DNA from 2 places in the Lysinibacillus sp. UGB7 genome. Region 1 is predicted to be linked to the other one. Evidence: riboswitches for the same ligand, from Rfam matches in the RefSeq annotation. Region 1 holds a riboswitch; the other holds the start of a gene.
What was found. Region 1 has a riboswitch for cyclic di-AMP ahead of ACOMCU_RS19170 (APC family permease). Riboswitches for the same ligand answer to the same signal wherever they lie in the genome.
Positions count from the first base shown of each region.

Region 2: it holds a riboswitch for cyclic di-AMP, as region 1 does, so the genes downstream of both, ACOMCU_RS25695 (TrkH family potassium uptake protein) here and ACOMCU_RS19170 (APC family permease) in region 1, are expected to answer to the same signal.

Region 1 covers NZ_JBMGUV010000024.1:2,997-14,054, reverse strand. Annotated here, with positions in the region: gene ACOMCU_RS19170 (APC family permease) at 1-1,725, opposite strand, end outside; cyclic di-AMP (ydaO/yuaA leader) riboswitch at 1,884-2,035, opposite strand; gene ACOMCU_RS19165 (PepSY domain-containing protein) at 2,223-2,756, opposite strand; gene ACOMCU_RS19160 (PepSY domain-containing protein) at 2,870-3,544, opposite strand; gene ACOMCU_RS19155 (HAMP domain-containing sensor histidine kinase) at 3,541-4,836, opposite strand; gene ACOMCU_RS19150 (response regulator transcription factor) at 4,826-5,521, opposite strand; gene ACOMCU_RS19145 (Nramp family divalent metal transporter) at 5,776-7,041, shown strand; gene ACOMCU_RS19140 (ABC transporter permease) at 7,153-7,842, opposite strand; gene ACOMCU_RS19135 (ABC transporter ATP-binding protein) at 7,835-8,758, opposite strand; gene ACOMCU_RS19130 (sensor histidine kinase) at 8,893-9,828, opposite strand; gene ACOMCU_RS19125 (response regulator transcription factor) at 9,833-10,525, opposite strand; gene ACOMCU_RS19120 (amino acid permease) at 10,708-11,058, opposite strand, start outside.
Region 2 covers NZ_JBMGUV010000047.1:357-13,341, forward strand. Annotated here, with positions in the region: gene ACOMCU_RS25690 (potassium channel family protein) at 1-587, opposite strand, end outside; gene ACOMCU_RS25695 (TrkH family potassium uptake protein) at 613-1,950, opposite strand; cyclic di-AMP (ydaO/yuaA leader) riboswitch at 2,121-2,260, opposite strand; gene rpsU (30S ribosomal protein S21) at 2,488-2,661, shown strand; gene ACOMCU_RS25705 (NfeD family protein) at 3,077-4,408, shown strand; gene floA (flotillin-like protein FloA) at 4,409-5,413, shown strand; gene ACOMCU_RS25715 (hypothetical protein) at 5,440-5,940, shown strand; gene ACOMCU_RS25720 (hypothetical protein) at 5,995-6,255, shown strand; gene ACOMCU_RS25725 (sporulation protein YqfD) at 6,245-7,357, shown strand; gene ACOMCU_RS25730 (PhoH family protein) at 7,360-8,316, shown strand; gene ACOMCU_RS25735 (HD family phosphohydrolase) at 8,668-10,788, shown strand; gene ybeY (rRNA maturation RNase YbeY) at 10,797-11,270, shown strand; gene ACOMCU_RS25745 (diacylglycerol kinase family protein) at 11,271-11,621, shown strand; gene ACOMCU_RS25750 (cytidine deaminase) at 11,864-12,277, shown strand; gene era (GTPase Era) at 12,264-12,985, shown strand, end outside.

The DNA of each region.
Region 1 (11,058 bases):
ATGCCAGCCTTTTTTCGGTAAAAATTGCGGAATGACAACCGTAACTTGGTAACCAGTCTTCGCATATTGATGTTCCACCTTGTCGATAAACTTTTTCAATGGTTGCGTAATGCTACGATACTGTGAATAGTACGTTACAATCCGCACATCTGGTTGCCAAGCTTTCCATTTCTCTTCAAAAGCTTTTGCGTCTGCTTGATTGAACGCCACATAGAAAGCAATAATTTTTTCGACCTTCAAAGACTGCGCGTAGTGTAATGAATTTTCCACCACTTTTGTAATACCCGCAACAGGTACAATGAAGACATTGCCCTCTACATTTGGTAATGCTACATGATCTAATCGAAGCTGTTCCCCCACTGCATCATAATGTAGCTTAATACGATGAAACAGCCAAATAATGATCGGTAAAAAGATAAATACTGGCCATACTTGGGTTAATTTTGTCACGAAAAACATCATTGCAACAATAAAAGAAATGGCTGCACCAATTGTATTTACGGTAAATCTCGCAATCCAGCCACTTGACTTTTCGCGCCACCATTTTCGCATCATACCCGTCTGTGCTAATGTAAATGGGATAAAAACACCCACTGCATAAAGTGGAATTAAATGCTCTGTCGCCCCATCAAACAAAATAATTAACACAATTGCTGCGACACCAAGCATCAAAATCCCATTCGAATAGCCAAGTCGATCCCCACGAATTTGGAATATTCTTGGGATAAAACCGTCCTTCGATAAATTTACAGCAAGTAACGGAAAAGCTGAATAACCCGTGTTGGCAGCAAGCACTAATATCATTGCTGTTGTTCCTTGCACAATATAGTAAAATACATTGCGCTCAACACTCGCCTCTGCAATTTGTGACACGACTGTTGCCTGTGCATTTGGTGCCACTCCATAGAAGTAGGCAAGACTCACGATGCCAATGAACAGCACCGCTAAAATACCTCCCATTGCTAGTAACGTTTTCGCTGCATTTTTCGGAGCAGGATTTTTAAAGTTCGGTATGGCATTAGAGATTGCTTCTACACCTGTCAAAGCCGAACTGCCTGAGGCAAATGCCTTTAATAATAGAAACAAGCTAATCCCCGCAACTGGTGTACCTACTTTTGGATGCAAATCTGCTGGTACTTGCCCGCTTGCCACATTATAAACCCCTATCCCAATTAACATAAGCATTACTGCAACAAATAGATATACAGGGTAAGCTAAAATTGTTGCAGATTCTGTAACACCACGTAAATTTAACAGCGTTAAGCAAATAACAAAGAACACGGCAATGACTACGTTATATGCATGCAAACTTGGGAAGGCCGAAGTAATGGCATCTGTTCCTGCAGATACGCTTACTGCAACGGTTAATATATAATCGACGAGTAGTGAACCCCCCGCTACAAGTCCTGCATTGACACCTAAATTTTCCCGAGAAACTACATATGCTCCACCACCGTGTGGATAGGCAAAAATAACCTGACGATATGATAAAATGAGTGCCACAAGCAGTACTACCACCCCGGCCGCAATCGGTAAAGAATACCAAAAAGCCACAGTACTTACTGTCATAAGCACTAGTAAAATTTGCTCTGGTCCATACGCTACTGATGACAATGCATCAGAAGATAAAATGGCAAGCGCCTTTGTTTTACTAAGCTTTTGCTCCCCGAGTGCATCGGATTTCAAAGGTTTACCGATCACATAACGTTTGAATGAAGATCCCATACTAAACACCTTCTAGTTTCATAGAGTGTGTTTCTCATTTCTAAATCAATATTCGCTTAGACTTTTTTTGGTACATGATAGCTGAATGAAGATAAAAAACGCCTACAAGTCATCACTAAATACGACTTGTAGACGTTTTTTTGTCTGCAAGCTTCAATTTTTCTGCTCTTAACGCTTACGAGGTTAGCTGTCGGATTCGGACCATGAGTAGCCCTACGTCTTTAATAATAAAGAGATTCACCCCAAGGATTGCCTATACAATCCGTCAAAATTGGTTCCCCCGCGTTCAGTGCTTCAGCGATTTAGAAATTTGAAACTTTTATAATGATGTCATATTACGCTTGTAAATTTAAAAAGTAAAGGAGAAAAGTGTAGGAAGTATAAATTTTTCTTTATATGATTTTTCAGTGGCATTAGTCTATCAAGAATCCTAGACGACTCAATAAGTAAAAAGCTATCTTAAAAGTATACGCTCACTTTTAAGATAGCTTTCCACACTAGTCTTCTATATCTTGTTCAAAACTGACAATTTCACCTGTTAATGCATTGATATCAATTTCGGATTCGAGTTGTCCATCTTTGATGTCGATTTCATAAACACCATCATCAAGTTTAATTTTTGTCACTGTACCTTTTGCTTTTGTTAACGCTTTTTCAATAGCCTGCTCTTTTGTAATTTTTATGGCTGAAGATGTAACATCCATGTCATCTACTATGTCATCGTCAAAATCATCATAATCTAATCGTTCTTTTTTTTGTTTCAACAGCTTCCCTGTGATGGCATCGAATTTCAAGTCATATTCTTCTGTTTCTGTGCGAACCTCTACGTCATATATAGAACGGTAGTGATTATCTTCGAATTCGATGTCAAACACCGTACCATTAACGACAGCCAGAGCTTTTTTCTCAATTTCTTGCATTGACAATACCTTTTTTTCTTGTGCATTACCTGTTAATAATGTTGTTGAACCAATGACAGCACCTACACCTAGTGTAGCGACTAATGCTGGAATAACGATGATTTTTTTCATGTCCATCTCTCCTTTGTTTTATCTATAATCAGCTTAACAAAGCAAGATGATAGGATAATAAGAGCAAGATTAGAATTTCATGAGAAAAATCTCTGCAAACTTTTCCGACCTAGTTAATTATCTTTGTCCCAAGTAACGGACATGACTTTACCAGAAACGCCATGTATTTGAAAAACAGCCTCATCCTTGTCAGTCTCAATCTCCACTAAATAATAGCCGCCATCTTTTGTTTCCTCAAAATCAACTGAATCGACCTCACCATTTAATTGCTGTAAGGCAATTTGAATGGCCTGCTGCTCAGAAATCACACTTGTTCCGTTTTCACGCTCTGTCACCGGTTGCACATCTGTCTCTGACAGCACTTCTCCAGTATAAGCATCAAGCGTAAGCTTCTTCTCTATTTCCTCTTTTTTAACTTGTACCGTATAGATTGAATCGGTTAATGTAACACTTTCTACCTTGCCAGGGCTATGAGCTAAAGCTCGTTGTCGAATTTGTTCTTCATTTAGTAAATTACTCGCAGTATCCTTAACTGTTAAATTTGCTACTTGCTGGGTATGCTGATTCAACTCCACAGCATAGGTAGCGCCATTTCGTAAGAATACGATCTTATAGTTGTCTCCCTTTTTCTTCACTTGTTCAACATGTCCACTATAGAGTTCCTCGATACGCATGACTGCCCCTGCTTCACTTAGCGGTTCTACATGAAAGAAACGATTCTGTAAAAACCAGAGTAAGAAGCTGCTCAATAAGGTTATTACGAAAATTGGAATCACCCATTTTTTCATCGTTGTTCCTCCTTTGGTACACGCAGTGTAAAGCACGAACCTTCACCTTCTACACTATCGACCTCAATTGTAATGTTTAGCTGCTGTGCAAGCTCCTGTGCAATAGCTAGCCCTAATCCTGTTCCACCAGTTTTCCGATTGCGATCCTCACCTACTCGATAAAACCTTTCAAACAAATGTGGAATATGTGCTTGTGGAATACCAACACCAAAATCCTGAATGGTAATAAGGACATGGCTAGAGATTTCTGTTGCACGTAACTGCACTTCACTTTCGCTGTATTTGCGAGCATTATCAAGCAAAATGAAAAGGAGTTGCTTAAGCATCTTTTCATCACTATACACATATTTTGGCAGCACTGTATCTACATGAAATGAGCGATGGTAAGCTTGTTGCATTTGTGAGGCAACTTTTTTCAGTAACTCATCAAGCTCCAGTTGTACCCATTGCACATCGAGATGCTCTTTGTTTTTCGCTAGATCTAATAATTGCAGTACCATTTCATGCATACGTGTAGATTCATTTACAATGGCTTGAAGCGATTCTTGTGTTACTTCTTTGTTATCAAAGCCTCTGCGTAAAAGTAATTTCGCATAGCTTTCAATAACCGTAATGGGTGTTTTCAGCTCATGGGAAGCATTTGACACAAATTGCTGCTGTTTTTGATAATGCTGTTCAAGCTTTTCCATCATGCCATTAAATGTATGGCTAATTTCAGTAAGCTCATCGCTATTTTTATTGGCAATTTCAATTTTTTCATATTGCCCTGTAGCAGCGCTCTTTTTCATTGTTTGACTTAAACGTTCAAGCGGCTGTAAGATTAATTGACCTAACGCTAAGCTTGCCAAAAGTAAAGGAATCACAGCCACAATGGTCACTACGACTAAAATAATTTTTAGCAGTCCCATCATTTTTGCTACTTCTTCCATTGACTGCATTAGCTCCACCTGCACCACCGTACCGTCAGCCCAAATTACAGGCATATCAAACGTAATGTAAGGTACGTCTGGCATATTAAGTTCCGTTTGTACCTTCATCTTCAATTGCTCGCCGTCGTATATATAAACCGCTCCGTCAGTTGGCATATAGGCTCGTAAAACCTGTTGCAAATTTGTGTTTTGATCTAGTTGACTGAGTGTCATACTCAGCTCATCTGCACGCTGCTGGAGTTGTTTTTCTTCCGTATTATAAGCAAACTTTTCATATAAAAAATAAATGCCACTATTCGTCGCCACTAATATAACCAACATTAATAAAGTTGTTAGTAGATGGATTTTTGTTTTAAGTCTCATGCTTGTGCTCCTTCAACACATAGCCAACACCGCGGATTGTATGGATAATTGGTGTATCATCAGCAACTTCAAGTTTTTGACGTACATAGCGAATATAGACATCCACAACGTTCGTATCGCCATAATAATCGTAGCCCCATACCGCCTCTAAAATCTGTTCGCGTGTTAGTACTTGTTTCGGATGTTTCAGCAAGTATAAAAGCAGGTCATACTCACGTGGTGTTAGTTGCACATTTTTATCGTAATAAACAACGTCTCTTGTTTGTTCGTCAATAGATAAATGCCCGTACATTTGTGATGCTTGTTGACCTTTAGATCTCTGTGAAAATCTTAATGCTGTTCGAACGCGGGCGAGTAACTCTTCGATGTCAAAAGGTTTTGTTATATAATCATTTGCCCCTAAATCCAACCCCTTTACTTTATCCTCAACGTCACTTTTAGCGGTAAGCAGTATGACAGGTGTTTGTAACTCTGTTGCACGAATACGCTTTAACACATCAATCCCGCTCATCTCCGGTAACATAATATCGAGAAGAATCAAGTCCCATTGTTGTTCACGATACTTTAGCAAGCCGTCGGTTCCCGTATGAGCCATCTCTGCCTGATAGCCTTCAAATTGAAGCTCTAATTGTAATACTCGAGCAATACTTTCTTCATCTTCTATAATTAAAATTCGATTTGTCATGTGGTGTCATTCCTCACCGTTTTTCTTTTCATCGTAAACTACATAGGGTATCAAAGTCTAATTAGAAAATGATGAGAAAAGTTACATCATGGCTTAATGAAAAACAGGTATGCGTTTTTTGCCATTTTATATTTTTTTAAGAAATGAGCAAACAACTTCACATTTTTCACTTCTAGCTATAGAATAGTAGTATATTATTTTTCCTATAGGAAACTTTATTTCTTTTGGGATACTTTTTGAAATGAGGGAACATTATGGTTTATAAACGCAGTATAAAGCCGACAGCAGAAGCAGTTTTAGATGGCGACATCAAAGGCTGGCGACGCATTCTTCCCTTCCTTGGTCCAGCATTCATCGCAGCTGTTGCTTATATAGATCCTGGCAACTTTGCAACAAATATTACGGCTGGCTCACAGTACGGCTATTTACTTCTGTGGGTCATCGCATTTTCAAATTTAATGGCTGTACTTATTCAATCTTTATCAGCAAAATTGGGTATAGCAACAGGAAAGAATCTACCGGAAGTCGCACGTGAAAACTTTTCTAAAAAAACATCAATCTTTTTATGGATACAAGCTGAATTAGTCATAATCGCAACGGATCTTGCAGAATTTATTGGGGCAGCACTTGGCCTTTACTTATTGTTTAACATTCCGATGCTACCTGCCGCACTTATTACAGCTGTCGGCTCATTCGCTATTCTAGAATTACAACGTAGAGGTTTTAGAGCATTTGAAGCAGGCATTTCTGGCATGGTGTTAATTGTTGTGTTGGCATTTGCGTTCCAAACATTTTTGGCGCAACCGAATTGGGGCGATGTAGCAATAGGCATTTTCACACCACAATTTGAAGGTGTTGATTCACTATTACTTGCAACAGGGATTTTAGGAGCAACCGTTATGCCACACGCGATTTATTTACATTCTTCATTAACGCAAAGCCGCATTGTTGGGCGAAATGAAGGAGAAAAACGACGAATTTTCCGGTTTGAGTTTATCGATATTGTCATAGCAATGATTATTGCTGGTGCCATTAATATGAGTATGCTAATCATTGCAGCAGCGGTGTTCCATACACAGGGTGTAGTGGTAGAGGATCTAGATATAGCCTATAACGGATTACGGGATGCACTTGGTCCGATGGCAGCAGTTTCCTTTGGTCTTGGACTTCTCATTGCAGGACTTGCAAGTTCTTCTGTTGGTACATTAGCTGGAGATGTTGTTATGCAAGGATTTATTCGAAGAAAAATTCCATTGTACCTACGCCGAGCAATTACTATGATTCCCCCACTTGCCATTATTGCATCTGGCGTCAATGCAACCTACGCACTTGTGCTAAGTCAAGTTATTCTATCATTCGGTATTGCTTTTGCTCTTGTGCCCCTTGTAATGTTCACAAGTAAGCGTGACATTATGGGCAGCCTTGTCAATCATCGCGTAACCACAGGACTTGGATGGATTGTTGTAGTAATAGTTGTTGCGTTAAATATATATCTATTATGGGAAACTATATTTGCTTAAAAAATGCCAGGCGCTCTAACAATTCAACATTGTTAAAGTGCCTGGCATTATCTTGTATCTGAAACATCAATATTCAGAATTGTTCGCAAATTGTTTGCGTGCCAGGCACCCTTAAACATCCACTCTTTCAATATTCCTAATGGATATGTAGGCAACACCTATCCCAATGATCGCCAATGTTATTGGGATAACTATAATATCATTTAAAGAAAAATTACCTGTATTAGAAGATACGACCATGACAATTAACAAGGAAGAAAGTATTGTCGCTGGAATCGAATATTTTTTCATGCCAAAGTACAAAGGAATAAGTGACATGCCTGTCGCTGCAACAGCGTTCATAAGCATCGAAGGGAGTTGTTGCATAACTACAGAATTCGTTAATGTATCTGGAATTAAATGATAGGTTGCACTAATGAAACAAAATATTGCCGTAATAAACACATTCGAAATAACAATGGTACTGAACGTAAAAATGATAACAATTGCAAGCTTTGCGGCAATTAAATTTTTTCTTTTAATGGGATACATAAATGCTGTAGTAATTGTTCGATTTTTATATTCTCCAATAATTAGCTTGGCAATTAATGTACCAGCAAAGACAATAAATACCCCTCTTACAAAAGAGTCAATGACCGTTAGTGCTGTCTGGTAGTTTTCGATCGCAGTATCTTCTTCTATTTTCGAGATAAACAAGATCAGAAACATAAAGCCTAATATGGTGAAATTTGCAATAATAGCACCTTTTACATAGGAGCCTAACTGATATTTTTTCATTTCTAAACGCATTAAATTAAGCACTTACTACACCCCCATTAATTAATTTTAAGAAATAATCCTCTAATGAGCTTGTTTTCTTGCTGATTCCTTCAATATCTATATCATGTTCGATCAATGTTTTTGAAATGTCCTTTTGTGAAGTGGAATTTTCATAAATGCGAATGCAGTTCTCTGCAACTAGTTTAAAGTTGGTTATGTTTAATTTATTCTCTAAAATAAATGCAGCTTTTTTCCCATCATTCACAATCACTTCAATATAATCTGTTTGACTACGATTGATAGTTTCCATTGATACCTCTGTTATTAGTCTCCCGTTATTAATAACACCAATCGTGTCAGCCAACAGTTCGATTTCTCCTAAAATATGACTTGAAATAATAATTGTTATGCCATATTCTTTACATAGCATAACGAATAACTCACGGAGCTCTTTGATCCCAATGGGATCAAGTCCGTTTATCGGCTCATCTAGGATAAGTAATTCTGGTTTTGTAATAATTGCTCGTGCAATGCCCAATCGCTGTTTCATGCCAAGTGAAAAGTCTTTTACACGCTTGCTATCCGTTTTGGTTAGCTTTACTAAATCTAGTACATGACTAATTTCATTTTTGTCGTAATACCCCATATATTCGCAATGTAGTTCTAGGGTTTCTCTGGCAGTTAACTTCTCATAGAAAATTGGGTATTCAATAATGGTCCCCATTCTTTTTAGTACTTCGTAGGATTGATCCGTTAATTTTTCGCCGAAGATTTCGATATCCCCACTTGTTGGCTTTGTAAGGTTTGTTAGCATTTTCATTACAGTCGTTTTCCCTGCACCATTGGGACCCAAAAAACCATATATCTCCCCTTTCTTCACATGCATATTGACGTCAGAAGCAACTTCTTTTCCTTCATATACTTTTGTAAGTTGGTTTGTTTTCACAATATAAGTCATCTTTACCTCTCCCTAATATGTGTCTTTCTTTATTATAAAAAGTAAAGCTCTCTATTTTATTACTTGATTCTTACTTATTTCTTAAATGAAGTAAAAAGCCTGTAGAGCATTATCAGCTCCACAAGCAGATTCGTTTAATACATCATTCTTTTTAGAGAAACAGTAAAAACCGTTTTCTCATAGGGGATACTGGAAAGGTGAATGGAGCCATTCATTATTTCTACAAGTCTTTTCGTTATCGTTAAGCCAAGCCCACTTCCTTGGAATGATTTATTTCTTGAATCTTCTAGCGTATACATTCTTTCAAAAACATTATCTACATGGTATTCATCGATACCCTTCCCACGATCCCATACATCAACATATATAGCGACGTCGTCATGTCTAACCACTAGGCCAATTACATTCCCTTCTGCGCCATATGCAAGTGCATTGGACAGTAAATTGTTCAAAATTCTATCCAGTGCTTCTTCATTGCCGAGTGCAAAAACAGGTGTTTCTGGTATTGCAATGTCTATTTTGAGTCCCATAGACGTTACTATATCGTAAAATGACAGGATGTTTTTTCTACAGATTTCACTCACATTTATCTTAGTTATTGGATAATCTGTGTCTCCTGCTTCAATTTTAGCAAGATCGAAGAATGTATGGATAATGCTCAATACTTCCAGTGTTTTAGCATGAACCCCTGAGAGCAATCGTTGTCGCTCTTCACCGCTTATAGGCTTGTCTAGTTGTAGCATCTCGATATATCCAAGGACAACAGTTAGCGGCGTTTTGAGATCGTGTGAAATATTAGCCAGCATCTTTTTCATAGAACCTTCCATTTTCCGATGTGTAGCCAATATTCTTTGATTATGATCCAGTAATGTATTCATAGCATTGAGTAATTGCTTTGTTTCATGATTAGCTGTCGAAACTAGAATTTTTTCATTTGTTTGTTCAGTCATTATGGATTGCAGCTTTTTACGCATGTAATGAATAGTTGTATTTTGATTTTTCTTGTCTTTCACCTGAAAACAAGTAATTCCGATGAGTAATACAATAATAATAGATAGTAACATAACCATACGATCAACCTTCTAACTTATAGCCAATTCCCCATAATGTTTTAATGTATTGGGGATTGGATGGATCATCTTCAATTTTTTCTCGTAGTCTCCTTATATGGACATTGATAATATTTTCATCACCATAGTATTCGTCATTCCAAATCAGTTGATAGATTTGCTGCTTTGTAAATACTCGATTACAATTAGTCGCAAACAGTTTTAAGATGCCAAACTCTTTTGAGGTAAGCTTGACTTTTTGCTGATTTTTTTCTACAGAAAAATTGATAATATCAATTGTTAAATCACCAATTATCAATACATCTTGCTGTTCTTCTATATGATGCGCATACTTTGTCGCTCTTCTTATGGCAGCTTTTACCCTAGCTGAAAACTCCAACATTGAAAAAGGTTTTGCAATATAATCATCGGCTCCTAAGCCTAATCCGAGTGCTTTATCGACATCACTATCTTTTGCGGACATGATAATAATTGGAAGTGCTTCTTTTTGACGAATAATCTTTAAAACTTCTAATCCATCCAGTTTTGGTATCATAATATCCAAAATAACTAAATCAAACGAAGTACTTACGCATTGTTGTACAGCCTCTTCACCATTTAAGACAGAAGTAACGAGATATCCCTCCATCAATAAAAAATTTTCCACCATTTCTCGAATGGCTTCATCGTCTTCTACTAGTAATATATGTTTTTGCATAATATGCACCTCTTCTTAAGAGAAACTTTTCATCATTAAAAATACCTTTTGATTATAATAACTTTCCATATCTATAATACCTTACCATAAAAAAGAAATTCGTAATATTTTTATATAAAATCAAAAAAGCTATCCCGTTCGTCATATTACAATGACTTACAGGATAGCCCTTTAGCTATGTTCTATTTTTCCACTTTCAAATCACAGTCCTTAAGCGGAATCATTTTCGTTTTATTTTTCACTTTAAAGCCAATCCATAATGCTAAAAACAGTGGTATTCCAATGTATGAAACAAATACACCATTCCAGTCAATTGTTTCACCTGTAAAGGCCGTGTAGTTTTGACCAACTACAACAATCATACAAACCGTAAATGCAAAGATTGGTCCAAATGGATATAGCTTTGCTTTATAAGGTAGTAATTTCGAATCTAAGCCTTGAGCCTCAAAAGCTCTACGGAAACGGTAGTGGCTAAAGGCAATACCGAGCCATGCAATGAAGCCTGACATACCTGAGGCATTTAGAAGCCATAT
Region 2 (12,985 bases), on a different contig from region 1:
ATAATCTGTTCGGGAGATGGAGAAATGATGATTGTTCCTTTTCGAACAATGGCGATGACACTAACATTGTATTTAGCCCGAATGTCTAAATCACGTAAGTTTCTTCCAGCCATCTTAGAAGGAATCATGATTTCTTCTACACTATATTCCTTAGACAATTCAATATAATTTAACATATTAGGGGAGAGGAGTTGATTGGCAACCCGTTCACCCATATCCCTCTCAGGGTAGATAATCCAGTCAGCTCCGACTTTGTCTAACACTTGCCCATGTCTTTTCCCAAGTGCCTTAGCAATTACTTTTTTTATGCCAAGCTCTTTTAGTAATGAAACTGTCAAAATACTAGATTGCATATCGTTCCCTATGGCGACGATGACACAATCGAAATTTGTAATTCCTATGGAGGTTAAAGCCTTTTCTTCAGTCGTATCAGCTACGACCGCATGTGTCACAAAGAATTCAGCATCCTCGACCCTTTCTTCATTAACATCAATCCCTAGAACATCCTGTCCTGCTTCATGTAATCTCCGTGCTACACTTGTTCCAAATCTTCCTAAACCGATTACAGCATATTGTTTTATGGTCATAATAGTCAGCGCTCCTTGCATGTAGTTAACCAATCATGATATTTCCTTTTGGATGTCGATAAGCTTGTGATTTTCTCCGTTTTGTAATAGCGAAAGCAATAGTCAATGGCCCTAATCTACCTGCAAACATGGTAAATATGATGAGTATTCGACCAAAGGGAGTTAATTCAGGAGTTAATCCCATAGAAAGTCCAACTGTACCGAATGCTGAAGTTGCTTCAAATAAATACAGGATAAAGTTGTGACCTTGTTCTGTGATACTAAGCAATATGGTGACAAGTACAACGATAATCATCCCACACATGGTTACCGTCAATGCTTTTAGAATCGTCTCCACTACAATTCTACGTCTAAATAAGACCACATCTTCCTTCCCCCTAATTTGTGACCAGAGCGTGGCTACTAAAACGGCAAAGGTTGTAATTTTAATACCCCCTGCAGTAGAACCAGAACCTCCTCCGATAAACATGAGCAAAATTATTAAAAATAGCGTGGAATGCGTTAAATCACCGATAGAAAGAGTATTTGATCCTGCCGTTCTTGGTGTAACCGCCTGGTAAAACGAACCTAATATTTTCCCCCATTCAGTTAAAGGACCTATTGTTTTGCTATTATCATATTCAAACAAGAAGATTAACAGGGTAGACCCTACTGTTAAAACCATCGTCGTAAACAAAACGATCTTGGAATGTACGGATAAACGTCGAGTATCGCGATATTCATACAATTCATTCATAACGATAAACCCTAACCCACCAATGGTAATAAGTGCACAAATAGTCAAAACAACAAATGGGTCATCTACATAAGCAGTCAGACCTTTAAAACCTCCCATTAAATCAAAACCAGCATTATTAAAGTTGGATATAGAGTGGAAAAAACCAAAATAAATAGCTGTAGCTAATTCCATATCAAATGAAAAGCGAATGGATAAAATAATCCCACCAATTAATTCAATAACTACAGTGAAAATTAGTATTCTTTTAACTAATTTTACAAGTCCAGCTATCGAGATGTTATTAAACGCCTCTTTTAACAGCAGTCTTTCTTTTAGAGAAATCTTTTTTCCTAATAGTAAAAATAAAAACGTTGCAAATGTCATAAAACCTAAGCCGCCAATTTGTATGAGGGCTAGAATAACCAACTCACCAAACGTAGAAAAGGTATCACCAGTGTCTACAACGATAAGCCCCGTTACACATGTTGCAGAGGTAGCTGTGAATAAAGCATCTAAAAATGACAGACCCTTTCCGTCTTCAGTAGCTAGAGGAAGAGTTAGTAAGAGTGCCCCGATAAAAATAATCGTTGCAAAGCCTAGCACAAGAACTTTGGGCGGATTCAGATAGTCCTTAATTTTTTTCATGGTTATCTCCTCATTAATGGACACTAAAAAGCGGATATCCACTCAGTAATCTGTAAAATTATTATTATTTAGTTGTTTATAGGCATAAGAAAAGACCATCGTCTATGTATTTTAGAATGCGGATAATTTAGGCATAACAAATAAGCAAACTAAATACTGGTGGTCTTCATGACCTCCTTCGCTTTAGCCGACGAAGTTAGCTGACGGGTAGGATGGCGAAAGAGTTTCTCATCCCTTCTACAATTTGCAGAATTAACCCCCAAAAAATGGTTCCTCCGTTCCCAATACTGAGATTAGGCCGATATGAAATTGAATGTGATTATTCTACGCCCATATTCTATTTTTTGTAAACCCCTAAGTGTTTAGCTAAAGCATATGTATTTATTCTTGTCCAAACACTGATTATAAATTCTCGAAAATAATTCGAATTCTTTCTATTGACCATTATTAGACAATACGGTATAATTCTTTAGTACACAACAGTTGGTTATTTGCCTATTTGTGTATTGACGTGTGTTCGGAGGGAGGGAAAGAGAGATGTCAAAAACTGTCGTTCGCAAAAACGAATCGCTTGAAGATGCTCTTCGCCGCTTCAAACGTACTGTATCAAAAAGTGGTACAATTCAAGAAGTTAGAAAGCGCGAGTTCTACGAAAAACCTAGTGTAAAACGTAAAAAGAAATCAGAAGCTGCACGTAAACGTAAGTGGTAATTTAATTTCCCATTAAAAATCCCTACGTTCATAACACGCAATCTTATGGTTCACTGAGCAGACAATGATATACCTGGAGTTAATCTTAACGATGATTAATTCCAGGTATTTTACATGTTGCTCTATTTTGCAGTACATATTGCTGAAGCCGAATGAAGTCATCTTTGATTTCATTCGGCTTTTTATTTATCATAGTCGACCGATTGCTACGACCTCCGAAAGTATAACCCCAAAAAAGGTAGTGATTCACCTAACGACATTGGGTTTTTAGCTTAAGTTCATGGAAATCGCAAGGAATTGAAAAACCTCCCACTCATAAACGTTTCACTGTATAATAAAAATAAAAATTTGTGAAACTATTTACAAAGTCAGACGTATATACAGAAGAGAAGCATGTTAGAAGGGAGGGAAAAAGATGCGAAAAAGGAGGATTCTTAGCTATTTAATTGTTATATGGATGACTTTTTTGGTAGCGTTTCCATTGACATCGGCTTTTGCGAGTAGCAAAGTGTACCACGTACCTATTCATGATGAAGTCGAACGAGGTCTTCACGCATTTTTAGAACGAGCTTTTAAAGAGGCAGAGGAAAATTATGCGGAAGCGATCATACTCGACATACATACGCCTGGGGGATTCGTCAATGCAGCAAGTGACATCGCCATGCTTATGGATGCAACGTCTATTCGCACGATTGCTTACATTAACAAAGATGCGCATTCAGCCGGTGCTTTTTTAGCCTTACATGCAGATGAAATCTATATGGTGCCAAATGGTACGATTGGAGCAGCGGCGGTTATTGACTCGGCAGGGAATGCGGCGGATTTAAAGGCGCATAGTGCGTGGCTAGCACAAATGCAAGCGGCAGCAGAAACATCCAATCGTAATCCGCAATATGCCCTAGCTATGGCGGATGCAACTATTGATTTACCAGAGTTTCGAGCAGGTGGCGAAAATTTATTAACATTATCAGCTGCAGAAGCGCGAGAAGTTGGCTATTCCGAAGGCACTGTTTCGAATTTTCAAGAGCTGCTAGTGAAAGTAGATTTAAAAGGTAATGATATTGTACCTATTGAGCCAACCTTCGCTGAAAAGATAGCTCGTTTTATTACGAACCCAATCATTGTACCAATTTTACTGTCGATTGCGAGCTTGGGTCTTATTATGGAGCTGTATTCGCCAGGGTTCGGTGTTCCAGGTATAATGGGATTATCGGCACTGGGATTATTTTTCTTCGGTCATATGGTGGCAGGATTTGCGGGCTATGAAACATTACTTGTATTTATTGCTGGATTAGCGCTTGTCATTGCGGAGTTTTTTGTCCCCGGAGGCATTGTTGGTATTTTAGGTGGCGTGCTTATATTACTTAGTTTGTTACTGGCAGGTGCAAACATGATGCAAATGGTCGTGGCGATTTGCATTGCGCTCGTAGTAGCAATAATAGGAATGGTGATCCTGATGAAATTTTTCGGAAAAAAAATGCATGTTTTTAACAAACTTGTCCTGAAGGATGCGACAACGACGGAAGAAGGTTATGTGTCTAACGTTAATCGTACAGAATTGCTTGGGAAAGTGGGTAAAACGATGACACCACTCCGTCCAGCAGGTACGATGCAGTTTGGTAGTGAGCGTATTGATGTAGTATCAGAAGGTGGCTATGTCGATGCTAGTAAGTATGTAGAAATCATTAAAGTAGAAGGCTCACGCATTGTCGTGAGACCAACAGACAAAGAGATGGAGGAATTATAAATGGGTTTTGATTTAGCTCTAATTGGGCCAGTAGTCGGGCTAGTATTATTATTCATAGTTCTAGCAGTATTTTTTACTTTTGTACCAGTGGCACTATGGATTTCTGCACTAGCAGCAGGCGTACGTGTTAGTATTTTCACATTAATCGGGATGCGTTTACGTCGGGTAATTCCATCACGTATTGTTAATCCGTTAATTAAAGCACATAAAGCAGGTTTACCTGTTACGATTAATCAACTAGAAAGTCACTATTTAGCAGGTGGTAATGTTGACCGTGTTGTTAATGCATTAATTGCAGCGCATCGTGCAAATATTGAGTTATCATTTGAACGTTGTGCAGCCATTGACTTAGCAGGGCGAGATGTATTAGAAGCAGTACAAATGTCTGTTAACCCAAAAGTAATTGAAACGCCATTTATCTCGGGTGTTGCTATGAATGGTATCGAAGTAAAAGCAAAAGCACGTATTACTGTGCGAGCTAACATTGAACGTTTAGTCGGTGGTGCTGGTGAGGAAACAATTGTTGCACGTGTTGGTGAAGGGATTGTATCGACAATTGGTTCTGCTACACATCATACAGAAGTATTAGAAAATCCAGATATGATTTCACAAACAGTACTTTCAAAAGGCTTAGACTCTGGAACAGCTTTTGAAATCTTATCGATTGATATTGCGGATGTTGATATAGGTAAAAATATTGGTGCGGAACTACAAATTGAGCAAGCGCAGGCCGATAAAAACATCGCCCAAGCGAAGGCTGAGGAACGTCGGGCAATGGCTGTAGCAAATGAGCAAGAAATGATTGCGCGCGTTCAAGAGATGAAGGCAAAAGTAGTAGAAGCGGAGGCAGAGGTACCACAAGCGATGGCAGAAGCTTTGCGCTCAGGTAACCTTGGTATTATGGACTACATGAACTACCGCAATATTCAAGCAGACACAGCTATGCGTGACTCCATTTCTAAGGTGAGTTCGGATAAACCAGAGACAAATGAACCGAAAGCATAAAATACGGAAAGGAGCAGTACTACCAAATGGAACAATTAATAATATTTGCGATTATTGCCATAGTCAGCTCTCTTTTCAGTAAATCAAAAAATAACAAAGAACAAAAGCAAATGCCTCCTTTTAATAAGGATGAGCAGCCACAACCGCCTGTCATTATGAAATCAGAGGAGACGAAACCACAACGTCCAACTATGAAAAGGCAGAGTTTTGAGGATTTTGCTCGTGAGTTTTTAGGAAATACGGAGGCGGAACGTCCTAAGGTAGAAGCGCGTGAAGTACATGTAAAGCCAGCGGAAGAAAAAGTGAGAGAACAAATGCCAAGCTATGTGGCGCCTCCGCTTATTCCGACTGAGCCATCAAGTCGTACCTCTAATCGATCAAGTATTGGTCGATTGGCCGCTGGGAAAAAAGAAGTACATGTAGCGGGGACGGAAAAGAATTTTCAGTTACCAACTTCTAAAAAGGCATTTATGCAGGCTGTGGTAATGGCAGAAGTGTTAGGTCCGCCAAAAGCAAAAAGAAAATAACTAGCATGTCCTCCTTTTTTGGCGCATATATTGCCGAAGAAGGAGGCATTTTTTATGAAAAAATTATTTCAATTAACGCCACTACTTGAATTATCACAGTTTGAAACATTAAAAATAATCGGTCCATATCGTTTCTTACATGCAGATGCTACATCCTGTTCCTTTATCTATGCAGATTATCATATTACTGTGCGTGGAAAATCCGTGGATATAAACGCCATCAAAGAAGAAATGCTCCATCTTTCAATTGATGATTTACAAGAACTACATGTAAAAATGACAAAAGATATGGGTGTGAGCGACAATGTGGAATAATCGGCCAATCATCATACGTATAAAGCGCCATGAAAATGTTCATCCTTTTATTCAAACATTGCATGCACAACATGTTCCGTTAAAGCGTGTTGTATTTCGAGAGCAAGAAGTAACATTTGAAACAAATATGCGTTATTTAACAAAGATTCGTCGCATACGTAGCCGTTATCGACTCAAAATGACTGTACATTATGCAGATGAGCTACAGGTTTTTCGAGCGCAGATTTGGACGCTGCTAGGCTTATTTGTAATGATTTTAATACCACTAATATGTGCACAGGTTATTTGGAGTGTGGACATTGAGGCGGCTTCTCCTGAATTACAGCAGCAGGTGGAGGAGACATTCAAAGAGACTTTCAAATTAGAAACGCCTATATCTAAAAAAGTATTACCAACAGATGCAAAGATACGGCAGGAGCTCTTAGAAAAGCATCGACAGCTAGCGTGGGTTCATATTGAAAAACATGGGGGGCGTGTTATTTTACGACCTCAGGAATCTCCAAAGCAAACGGAGCAGACGAACGAAAAATTAGCGACACACTTGGTAGCTACGAAAAGTGGTGTTATTACACATTTTAATGTTCAAAATGGAGAACGGAAAATTTCAGTAAATGATACTGCTTATGACGGTGATGTCCTTGTAAGTGGAGTCCTTGAGAGTGGGGATGACCATGTCTTTGTCGGTGCAAAAGGAGAAGTCTTTGCAGATTATTGGCTTGAATGTTCATTTAAAATTCCGACAAAACTAACTATGGAAACGTTACAACAAAAACAGTGGCGTGTAATAGTAAAGGGCATTCATAAAGAAGAAGTTGATTATGTTCAAAAAAAAGAATTACCAAACTGGCTAGATCCGTACGTTTCAATTGTTGAAGAGCAACAAACAAAGACGATCCAAGTAGTACTGGATGAATCAAAAATAGATTCATTACTCATGCCGCTACTCCATGAAAAAATGTTACGATCTCTTCCTCCGAAAACGATTATCAAGAAAGAAAACCTTTTACAGGCGAAGTGGGTGAATGGTACAGTTGAAGGGAAAGTTCTATTTTTAGTCAATGAAAACATTGCAAGTCCAATACATGGCTCACAAGGAGAATGATTATGTCTGAACATTTAACTGTATTACAAGTGGATAATCCAAACGAAGCGGTGATGCTACTCGGTATTTCTGATGCCAATATGAAATTAATTGAAGAGGCACTACATGTCCATATAATTACGCGTGGTGAACAAATTCAACTCGCTGGTGAGGAAGACGCTAAAGAACAAGCGACATTTCTTTTACAGGCACTCTTAAAAGTTATTCGTAAAGGCATTAATATTGATCAGCGTGATGTAGCGACAGCAATTGAAATGACACAAAAAGGTACAATTGAATATTTTGCAGAACTATACGATGAAGAAATTGCTCGCACGACGAAAGGCAAACCAATTCGTGCGAAAACAATTGGTCAACGTGAATACATACAAGCAATCCGTCACAAAGACGTTGTTTTCGGTATTGGGCCAGCTGGAACAGGTAAGACGTATCTAGCGGTGGTAATGGCTACACAAGCGCTAAAAAATGGACATGTAAAGCGTATTATTTTAACGCGTCCTGCAGTAGAAGCAGGAGAGTCTCTAGGCTTTCTTCCGGGTGACTTAAAAGAAAAGGTGGATCCCTATTTACGCCCTCTATATGATGCATTAAATGACATTTATGGTTCGGAACAAACACAACGTCTTATTGAACGGGGTACGATCGAAATTGCGCCTTTAGCCTATATGCGTGGACGTACATTGGACGATGCCTTCGTGATATTAGATGAAGCTCAAAACACAACGCATCCGCAAATGAAGATGTTTTTAACACGTTTAGGCTTCGGTTCAAAAATGGTCATCACAGGCGATAAAACGCAAATCGACTTACCAAAAAATACGGATTCGGGTCTAATCGTGGCAGAGCGAACGTTAAAGTATGTCAAGTCGATTTATTTCCAAATTTTAGAGCAAGGCGATGTTGTTCGCCACCCAGTAGTAGCAAAAATCATTCAAGCCTACGAAGAACAGCAACTTTAGAATTGCGCAAAAGCGCAATTCTAAAGTCTGCACCGAAAGTGAAGTGAAACGAAACGGCAGGTGCAACGTTATTAAAAGATTGCGCAAAAGCGCAATTCTAAAGTCTGCACGACAGTAGCACCGATTTTTAGTACCGGAAGCGAAGCGGTATGTACACCTAAGTTTGCGCGAAAGGCGAAGCGGAAAATCATGTTAGCAGGCAAATGCTTTCTAAGAGAATTAAGTTATAATTTGGAAAAAAATGTGACAGCTATGCAAAATTGTATAGCTGTTTTTTTGCTTTCTTATACAATTTTCGAGAAAAATGTTTTTTGAATTGGTATGATAGTACATAGATAGAGGAGGTGCCAGATGGAGAAACAACTTCGAAAAATTACTGAGCTTATTGGTTTTCGCTATTTTTTGATTGCCGTTCTCATCTTAACCGGAGCCTTACAGTTTGCATTTATGTATGGCAATGTTAAAGGTGTTACATATGATTTTAAACCATTACAGCTTGCACCAGAAACTGTTCGGTCTACTAAAACAATCGAAGATACAGTTAAGACACAACAAGAGCGAGAAAAAGCAGCAGATGCAGTTACGCCCGTCTATCAGTTTTCAGAGGACGTCGCCAAACAACGCGCCGCTATTGTGACGTCTTTATTTGACTATGTCCTTGAAGTAAAAAAGGATGTTGAGAGCAGTAAAGAACCTGTTGCAATAGTTGACCAAGTAGCGCAACTTCAAAAAAAAATAGAATCCATTGATGTGGATCAAATACCAGTAACTTTTACAGATGGACAGCTAGAAAGTTTATTACTACAAAGCGATACAGATTTAAAGAGAACGAGCACAATGCTATCAAAACTTGTGCAAGATTATTTGCAAAAATCAATTCGTACGGAAAATGTGTTAGCTGCTCAAAATGATCTTGAAACAAAAATTCGTGGGCAGCGAGGCTATCCCGATAAAATATTAAATGCAGTCGTTTTAATCGGGCGTGCAAGTATTGTAGAGAATGAAACGATAAACGAGGAGCAAACAAAAGTCAGAATAGAGCAGGCGAAAGAATCTATTGAGCCTACTCGTATTTTGCAGGGACAAATCATCGTACAAGAAGGCCAAATAATTGATACGGAGGCTTATCGACAACTCGAACTTCTCGGAATGGTAAGTAATAAAGCTTCTTTCAAGCCCATTGCAGGACTAATCATTTTAACCTTCCTACAATTAATATTCATGTATATTTTATTTGAACGCTGGGAAGCAGATGAACAAAAAAAGCGCAATGCACTACTGGTTACAGTAATTGTCTATAGTTTATCGATTCTCTTAATGAAGTTTATTAGCTTAGTGGCAAGTGGTTTTGATGTGACCATAGCATTTTTATTCCCGACAGCATTAGCAACGATGCTAGTGCGATTGTTGGCTGATGATCGGGCCGCAATACTGATTACAGTTATGACAGCCGCTTCAGCAGGCGTCATTTTCCAAGAAGGTTATTCATCCGTGATGCAAATGGAAATTACTCTGTATATTATCTTCGGAGGCTTTGCGAGTCTATTCTTTATGCGTAGTGTCGAAAAACGCTCGCATATTTTACAGGCAGTCGGTGTCATTTCACTTGTAAATATGGCTTTTATTGCATTTTATTTACTCATGACACAGTCGTCATATGGATTTTCTGAGCTATTGTTTTACTTTAGCGCGGCAATATTATCTGCCCTGCTATCTGGTGCGCTCACAATGGGCTTATTGCCATTCTTTGAATCAGCATTTAGCTTATTATCGACCTTGCGTTTAATCGAACTGTCTAATCCAAATCATCCGTTACTGAAAAAATTACTAATGGAAACGCCAGGAACATATCATCATAGTGTCATGGTTGCAAACTTAGCTGAGGCTGCATGTGAAGAAATAGGTGCAGATGGCTTACTTGCGCGTGTTGGATGTTATTATCATGATATCGGAAAAACGAAAAGACCATCTTTTTTCATTGAAAATCAAATGTCCGGTATCAACCCGCATGATTCGATGCCACCAGAAACAAGTGCTGAAATTATTATTGCGCATACGACGGATGGAGCAGAGATGTTAAAACGCTACAAAATGCCACAGGAAATTATTGATATTGCCTTGCAACATCATGGGACGAGTCTGTTAAAGTTCTTCCTGTTTAAAGCGAAGGAAGAAGGCAAAGTCATTGATGAAGCGAAGTTCCGATATCCAGGTCCTAAGCCACAAACGAAGGAAGCAGCGGTTATTAGTGTTGCTGATAGTGTAGAAGCAGCTGTTCGTTCGATGAAGGAACCGAATGCAGAAAAAATTCACAAGCTAGTGAAGGCTATTATTGATGATCGTGTACAGGACAATCAGTTTGATGAATGCGATATTTCAATAAAAGAGTTAAAATGTATAGAGAGAGTTCTTTGCGAAACGTTGAATGGGATTTTCCACTCACGAATCGAATACCCAAAGGCAGATAAGTAGGAGGATCTATGATTTTAACAATTGATTTTACAGATGAAACAAATGAAGTAACAGCGGAACATATGGAACTTGTTGAGAAGCTTTTACAGCATGCGGCGAAAACTGAAAATATTGAACCAGAAACGGAAGTATCTGTTACATTTGTAACAAATGAAGCTATTCGTGAGATTAATCGTGAATACCGTGGTAAGAACCAACCGACAGATGTTATCTCGTTTGCGTTAGAAGAATTAGGCGAGGGCGAAATGGAAGTGACATTTGAAGGGATGCCGCGAATTTTAGGAGATATTATCATTTCAACAGATCGTACGAAAGAGCAGGCTGAGGAATACGGTCATACGTTTGAACGGGAATTAGGCTTTTTAGCGGTGCATGGCTTCTTGCATCTACTTGGCTATGATCATATGGCACCAGCGGATGAAAAAAAGATGTTCGGGAAGCAAGATGAAATTTTACAGTCTTACGGATTAGGACGTGACTAAATGGATGGACGCAAATATATTCGCTCGTTCGTCTTTGCCTTTCAAGGTATTCTAACAGCATGTAAGGAGCAAAATTTCCAATCGCATGTGCTTAGTGCTGGCATTGTCTTGATTGTTGGCTATTTTACTGGTTTATCACGTGTAGAATGGTACGTTGTGTTATTATTAATAGCACTGATGTTTGCTCTTGAAATGATAAATACCGCCATTGAACGAGTGGTGGATTTGGCGTCACCAGCTATACATCCTCTTGCTAAGCAAGCAAAGGATATTGCAGCAGGTGCAGTACTTGTATTTGCTGTATTCAGTGCTATAATCGGTTTACTAATCTTTATACCGAAATGGTTTTAACTTCATTCCGTATTGAAAGAAACACAGGCGAAGCGACAGGACGTCGCTTCGCCTGTGTGACCAACATTGTGTTGGTAAAAGCTTCGAAGAATGGCGTTTTGAGAATGCAAAATAAGGATGTTAGCTATAGAGTACTGGTTGCATACTTTATGCTGATTTAAAACTAGACCATTGGAAGCGGAGCGTCAGCCACGATTATGTCGAGGCGAAATTGATTTTTATGTAGAGGAGAATTAGCGTAGATGACAATTGATATGCATGCTTTATTAGAGGAGTCAAAGTTAGCTCGTGAAAAGGCGTATGTTCCATATTCAAAATTTAAAGTAGGGGCGGCTCTTTTAACGAAAAACGGCGATGTCATTCACGGCTGTAATATTGAAAATGCAGGCTATAGTATGACCAATTGTGCAGAGCGTACGGCATTTTTTAAAGCAGTGTCAGAGGGTATTTATGATTTTGAAGCAATCGCAATTGTCGCTGATACAGATGGCCCTTGTGCGCCATGTGGAGCTTGCCGTCAAGTGATGATGGAGTTTTGCGCGCCAACTATGCCTGTTTATTTAACAAATTTAAAAGGTGATGTTACGGTAACGTCTGTTGGCGAATTACTACCGTTTGCATTCACAACGGAGGATTTAGAGAATGCTGGAAACTAAAACTGGCTACAAGTCAGGCTTTATCTCAATTATTGGACGACCAAATGTAGGGAAGTCTACATTTTTAAACCGAGTAATAGGTCAAAAAATTGCCATTATGAGTGATAAGCCACAAACAACACGAAACAAAGTACAAGGTGTACTAACAACAGACGATAGCCAAATGGTTTTTATCGATACACCTGGGATTCATAAACCAAAGCACAAGTTAGGCGACTTCATGTTAAAGGTGTCTAAAAACACGTTGCGTGAAGTGGACGTAATTATGTTCATGGTTAACGCAGAGCAAAAGCTTGGAAAGGGAGACGAGTTCATCTTAGAGTTGCTAGAAGGTAACTCTACTCCGGTATTCCTAGTGATTAATAAGATTGATCAGGTTCACCCTGATGCTTTAATGGGTATAATAGATAGCTATAAGGAACGCTACGACTTCGCAGAAATAGTGCCGATTTCAGCATTACAAGGAAATAATGTTGAAAACCTATTGGCTACACTAACGAAATATTTGCCAGAAGGTCCGCAATATTATCCAGCTGACCAAGTAACAGACCACCCAGAGCGATTTATTATTTCAGAGCTTATTCGAGAAAAAGTGTTACATTTAACTCGTGAAGAAATACCACATTCGATTGCTGTGGTTATCGAAAAAATACGTCGTGATGAAGAAAATGAAGACAAAATCCATGTGGCCGCGACAATTATCGTCGA